Regions from separate parts of the Streptococcus lingualis genome, predicted to be linked through region 1. Evidence: predicted binding sites of a transcription regulator. Region 1 holds the regulator's gene; the other holds the start of a gene.
The links. Region 1 encodes Rex, which represses fermentation and respiration genes when NADH is low (regulators of the CRP and FNR family bind a similar motif). Its sites were predicted from a motif close to TTGTGAANTANTTCACAA; they were not measured.
Positions count from the first base shown of each region.

Region 2: adhP (alcohol dehydrogenase AdhP) is a predicted target of Rex. The motif match lies at 1,274-1,291, and genes of this name have one in related genera.

Region 1 covers NZ_CP139419.1:1,259,407-1,262,831, reverse strand. The annotation lists gene radC (RadC family protein) at 46-729, shown strand; gene SM123_RS05950 (redox-sensing transcriptional repressor Rex) at 932-1,579, opposite strand; gene SM123_RS05945 (DUF4649 family protein) at 1,710-1,925, opposite strand; gene SM123_RS05940 (DUF1831 domain-containing protein) at 1,927-2,274, opposite strand; gene SM123_RS05935 (cysteine desulfurase family protein) at 2,284-3,396, opposite strand; gene SM123_RS05930 (ribose-phosphate diphosphokinase) at 3,406-3,425, opposite strand, start outside.
Region 2 covers NZ_CP139419.1:1,769,969-1,773,393, reverse strand. The annotation lists gene adhP (alcohol dehydrogenase AdhP) at 188-1,210, opposite strand; gene SM123_RS08565 (Cof-type HAD-IIB family hydrolase) at 1,400-2,212, opposite strand; gene SM123_RS08560 (NCS2 family permease) at 2,388-3,425, shown strand, end outside.

The DNA of each region.
Region 1 (3,425 bases):
GTCGTTTTCTCTATTTATTACGAATTAATAAGTGAGGAGGAAATTATGTACGACATATCATTTATTGAACCATCTTTGCTTCCTAGAGAACGTTTGGTTTCTGAAGGGGTAGATAAGCTAAGTCATCAAGAATTGCTATCCATTCTCTTACGGACAGGCAATAAGAAAAAAAGCGTTTATGAGATTGCACAAGGTCTTTTGAGTTCGGTTAATAGTTTAAAGGAGTTAAGTCAATTAACCCTAGAGGAGCTACAGGAAATCTCAGGTATTGGCCGGGTGAAGGCCATCGAACTTCAGGCTGTGATTGAGTTTGGACGAAGGATTCATAAAGACGAATTGATGAGTTCTGAACAGATCATGAGCAGCCAGAAATTGGCCCATAAAATTCAACAGGAAATCGGCCATAAGAAACAGGAGCACCTGGTTGCCCTCTATTTAAATACGCAGAATGAAATTATTCATCAGCAGACCATTTTTATTGGAACCGTGAATCGAAGTATTGCGGAGCCACGTGAAATCCTGCATTATGCACTGAAGCACATGGCAACCTCTATCATCTTGGCGCACAATCATCCATCTGGTGCCGTATTTCCCAGTAAAAATGATGATGAAGTAACGCAACGAGTTTTAGAGGCCTGTGAAGTGATGGGTTTAACCCTATTGGATCACTTGATTGTATCTGAAGAAAACTATTATAGTTACCGTGAAGAAACCGATTATTTGGCATAAAAAAGAGAGTGGGACAGAAATCGTTAATTCGTTAGAATTCGATTTCGTCGTCCCACCTCCGCACAGTTGAGTAGGGCTGTAAAAGCTGTTAAAATCAGCGTAGTAGAGCCCACTCAATCACTGCGTCTTGCTCGACAATCCAAAAATAATTGAGAGGCTAGGACTTTTGTCCCAGCCTCTTTTCTTGTTAATGTATAAGTCTTTATTCTTCGTTTTTTCGCATGAAATAAAGGAGTGTTTGCAATTCACTGGTGAGATCGACATATTGAACGACGACATCTTTAGGGACTGTTAGATGTACTGGTGAGAAGCTGAGAATTCCCTTGACACCAGCGTCTACCAAAAGACTAGCAACTTCTTGAGCCTTGACGCTAGGAACAGTAAGGATGGCTGTTTGAATGCCTTCTTGTTTGAGCTTTTCTTTGATGGTGGAAATACCGTAAATGGGAATTCCGTCCTTACTTTTGGTATTGATCAGCTCATGATCGTCTAGATCAAATGCCATGACAATTTTCATCTTATTGCGTTCATGGAAGCGATAGTTGAGAAGCGCACTTCCCATATTTCCGATCCCCACAATAGCGACATTGGTAATGGCATTGTCATTTAAAAGATCTGCAAAGAAGTTCATCAGTTTTTTTACGTCATAACCAAATCCACGTCTTCCTAATTCACCAAAATATGAGAAATCTCGTCGAACAGTAGCAGAGTCAATCCCAATTGCATCAGCAATTTGCTTGGAATTGGCGCGCTCTATTTTTTCAGAGTTAAAGCGTTTAAAAATGCGGTAGTAGAGCGATAAGCGTTTTGCTGTTGCGCGTGGAATTGGAGTATTTTTATCATGTTTCACAATATCACAACCTTTCCCTCTTATTGTATAGGAAGATTGTGAAAAAATCAACTATCTAGAGTGGTTTTTCAAAAATATTTTTGTCTAAAGAAAAAGCTGATGACGATGGGAGAGTTCCATCAGCATCAGCTTAGTTTTCAGCTTGTTCTACCTTTTTCAAAAAAGCATAGAGTCCATCGACTCGTCCTGTATAGGGTAGCTTTTCCCCCTTGTATTCAATCGATACAATTGAGTAAGAGTCAGGCAAGGTTACACAGCCTGAAAATGCTAGGATACAAGCCGCAAGGTCAGTATAAGTAGTCGTTCGTTCTACTTGGTAAGCGTCGATATAAGTTAGGGTTACCATATTAGGCCTCTGTTTTGTTGAAAATTTCTCTTTCGACAAGACTATCCATTAAGAAATAGAATTTTTGTTGGATAATGTCATTTTCTGGATTTTTAAAGATATTAACCAGGCGAAGTCCAGACTTGTCTGTAATATTGATCTTAAAACCTGTCAAATCTTTATTGAAAATAATTTTAAGTAGGAAGCCTTCGCCGCTATTTGGAACGGCTTCGAGCAAACGATTTAACTCGTAATTTCCAACTTTGGTAACAGCGAATGTATTGTCACGTAAGGTATATTTTTTAACATTTGGGTGTAGACTATAGGTATATTTGCAGTCTTTCAATGAAACACTTGTTTCAAAAGCCATATTGTTCTCCTATGATAAAATTTCTTTAAGTTTTGCGAGGAAGTCTTGAACCTCCTCTACGGTATTGAGTTCTGAAAAACTAATTCGAAGGGATTCTTTTAGGCGTGAGCTATCTTTTCCATAGAGCGCCTCAAGGACATGGCTGGGTTGAACTGTACCGGCGGTACAAGCAGAACCTGTAGAGACAGAAATTCCAGCAAGATCGAGTCGCATCAATAATACATCATTTTGGACACCCGGAAAGCCAAGGTTCCAAACAAATGGAAGATGATCGTCATTCGCATTTACGTAGTAGTCGTAGGCTGCTAAACCATTGACTAGTTCTTGGCCGAGTTTTTGAACCTGGTTGAAATTTTCTACTTGATGTAGTGTAGCTTGCTGAAGCGCAGTTGCCATCCCGACAATAGAAATGAGATTTTCCGTGCTGGCTCTCATCTTACTTTCCTGATCACCACCATGGATGAGATTATCAAAATCTGGGACGGCTGCATAAAGGAAACCGACTCCCTTGGGGCCATGGAATTTGTGGGCAGAAGCACTGAGAAAATCAATCCCTAACTCTTCGGGATAGACCGGGACTTTCCCAATTGCTTGGACAGCATCAACGTGAAAGGCAGCTGGATGATCTTTTAAGAGTTCTCCGATTTCTTTAATCGGAAGAAGATCGCCTGTCTCGTTATTGGCAAACATGGTAGAGACAAGAATGGTATCCGGTCTAAGTGCAGCCTTGATATCACTAGCCTGAATGCGTCCATCTCTTGGTTGGACGATCGTAACTTCAAATCCGAAACGTTCTACAAGATATTCGATGGGTTCAAGAACCGCATGGTGTTCCAAAGCGGTCGTAATGATGTGTTTGCCATCTGCTTGGTGTTTCAAGCAGTAGCCTTTTATAACGGTATTATTACTTTCTGATCCACCTGAAGTGAAGAAAATACGATTTGGAAGAGTATGGAGAGACTGAGCAATTTGCTCGCGAGATTCTCGGAGAAGTTTACTAGCCATCCGTCCATGAGCATGAAGGCTCGATGGATTTCCAAAAGTGGTCTTCATAGTTTCAGACATTTTATCAATGACTTCAGGTAGAAGGGGAGTTGTTGCGGCATTATCAAAATATATCACATTAAGACCTTATTTCTTATGGTAGGCAA
Region 2 (3,425 bases), 510 kb from region 1:
TACTTGTTGATGCTTAAAAAAACAATAATAGATATGTTTTATAGGATTTTGTTCTCAATGAAAAGATTCCGACAATCAAACGATATTCTCGAAAATAAAAATAAATATATAATAAATTGTAAAATAGAGTGATTGGGAGCACTAAAAAAGACTAGCCCAGTTGGGCTAGTCCTGTAGGTTCAGTTGTTTAGTTTGTAAAGTCAAGTACCATACGTCCTTGAATGGTTCCAGCTTCCATTTCGTCAAAGACTTTGACAGCATCTTCTACTGGACGTTTTTGAACGATAGGGACTACCAAGCCTTCTGCTCCAAATTGGAAAGCTTCTTCCAAGTCTTTACGAGTTCCTACAAGAGAACCAATGACTTGGATACCATCTAATACAGTTTTCACAATGCTGAGGTCCATCATTTCAGAAGGAAGACCAACTGCGACCACGCGGCCACCTGCACGAACAGAATCTACTGCTTGGTTGAAAGCTACTTTAGAAACAGCTGTTACGACAGCAGAGTGAGCTCCACCATTTGTTTTTTCTTTGATCAATCCTGGGACATCATCAACTTCGCGACCGTTGATGACAAAGTCTGCACCAACTTCTTTCGCTAATTCCAGTTTATCATTGTTGATATCGACAGCGATGACATGTGCGTTGAAGACTTTCTTAGCATATTGAACAGCCAAGTTTCCTAGTCCACCAGCTCCATAGATAACGATCCATTGTCCTGGTTCAGCTTTGGCTTCTTTGATGGCTTTGTAAGTTGTAACACCTGCACAGGTAATAGAAGAAGCTTGGGCTGGATCTAATCCTTCAGGTACTTTCACTGCGTAATCTGCAGTAACGATACATTGTTCAGCCATCCCTCCATCAACAGAGTAACCAGCATTTTTTACAGTACGGCAAAGAGTTTCACGACCAGTTGTACAGTATTCACAAGTTCCACATCCTTCGAAGAACCATGCGACACTGACACGATCCCCAACTTTTAGGCTCTTGACATCTGGAGCAACTTCTTTAACAATACCGATTCCTTCGTGTCCAAGAACACGTCCTGGAACTTTACCAAAGTCTCCGTGAGCAACGTGCAAGTCAGTGTGGCAGACACCACAGTATTCGATTTGAACAAGAGCTTCCCCTGTTTCAAGTGGACGCATGTCTTTGTTTGCAACGATTTCAACACCAGTACCTTCTGGATTTACAACAACAGCTTTCATTTTGTTCCTCCTTAAGTGAACGAGAAGCGATTTAGCATTTTTGAAAGCGCTTCTTTAATAACTATGTTAATAATATCACAAACTAGATGGCAAGGCAATGAAAAAAATGTAAAAATAGGAGGGTATTGATTAACCGATTAAGTATTTAGGATAGAAACAGACATGAGGGATAGCTCATGTCTGTTCCTATTATAAGAATAATTGAATTAGTTGGCGCGCGACACCGTCCTCATTATTGGTAAAATCTGTGACGGAATCCGCGTAAGGAAGTAGGACAGAGCTCGCGTTTTTCATGGCGTATCCATGACCAGCGAGAGCTAGCATGTCGGTATCGTTGTGCTCGTCTCCAAAGGCAATCAAATCCTTCTGATCCATATTGAGTTTATCTAGAAGGTAGGTCAGAGCAGAAGCTTTGGTCACATTTTTTGGATTGCATTCCAGAATATTTAAGGGACCACCCCAAGTATTGATAGACAGATTGTAGTTATAATGCCGATTCATTTCATCTGCCAGAGCATATTTGTCTTCCGCTTTCGTTTGAAAGAGGATACAGTTTGGGTCGCTCGTTACCCGTTCGGGGTTGAATTGATTTTCTGGTTGGAAAGATTCAATCCCGAATAATTTAGGATCTGCAACGTGCTCATTTGGATCGGTAATAAAGAATTTATTGCGGTATTCGCCTGCTATAAAGTCCGCTTGGATAGTGTCTCGGTTAGCGACCATATCTAACAGGTATTTTTTATCTAAAGTCAAACATTGTTCATCTGCCCATTTTTTCTCAGGTAGATGCGTAAGGGAGCCGTTAAAATTGATCATCGGAGTATCTAGCACTAGTTGTTTGTAATAGGTATGTGCCATACGGTAGGGGCGGCCTGTTGTAATAATGACTTTATGGCCAAGAGCACTAATTTTTTTTATCGTATCAATGGTAAAGTCGCTCAATTTGCTTTCGGAATTTAAGAGAGTGCCGTCTAGATCTAGAGCGATCATCTTTTTATGCATATTTCAGTTCCTTTCGAGAAGAATGAGACCATTATATCAGAAAAATCGGAAAAGCGCTCAAAAATCGAGAAGAGAAGCGGGATTTCTTGAAAGGCGAAAGATCTTTTGGTAAAATAGAAATAACGTTCGCAAATTGATTGGGAGCGAGAATGATGAAAAAGGAGTTTATTCTGAAATGGATAAGTTTTTTAAACTTTCAGAACATGGAACCACTGTTCGAACAGAGGTTCTTGCTGGTTTGACAACCTTTTTTGCGATGAGTTATATCCTCTTCGTAAACCCGCAAATGTTGTCACAAACAGGGATGCCAGCTCAAGGGGTCTTCCTTGCAACGATTATTGGATCTGTTGTCGGAACCTTGATGATGGCTTTTTATGCCAATTTACCGTATGCACAAGCACCAGGAATGGGCTTGAATGCCTTCTTTACCTTTACCGTTGTATTTGGTATGGGCTACTCCTGGCAGGAAGCTTTAGGAATGGTCTTCATTTGTGGTGTGATTTCATTGATCATCACATTGACAAATGTTAGGAAGATGATCATCGAATCGATTCCGACAGCCCTACGTTCTGCTATTTCAGCGGGGATTGGGATTTTCTTGGCCTATGTTGGAATTAAGAATGCAGGATTTTTGAAATTTACGATTGACCCTCATACCTACACAGTGGTCGGAGAAGGAGCAGATAAGGCGAATGCAACGATCTCAGCCAATGCATCTGCTGTTCCTGGTTTGGTTGATTTTAACAATCCAGCCGTCCTCTTGGCCCTTGTTGGTCTTGCGATTACCATTTTCTTTGTTGTCAAGGGGATTAAGGGAGGGATTATCCTTTCCATCTTAGTGACGACGGTTCTTGGAATTCTCATCCATGTTGTTGATATCAGCAAAATCGACTTTGCAAGTAACCATCTAGGAGCTGCCTTTAAGGATTTAGGCACGATCTTTGGTCAAGCTTTAGGATCGAAAGGATTGGGTTCGTTGATTTCCAATACGTCTCGTTTGCCTGAGACCTTCATGGCAATCTTAGCCTTCTCCTTGACCGATATTTTTGATACAATCGGAACTTTGATCGGTACGGGTGAAACAGTTGGGATTGTTGCGACGAATGGGGAAAATCATCAATCAGCTAAATTAGATAAAGCGCTCTATTCAGACCTCGTAGCGACTTCAGTTGGAGCTATTGCAGGGACATCGAATGTAACGACCTATGTTGAA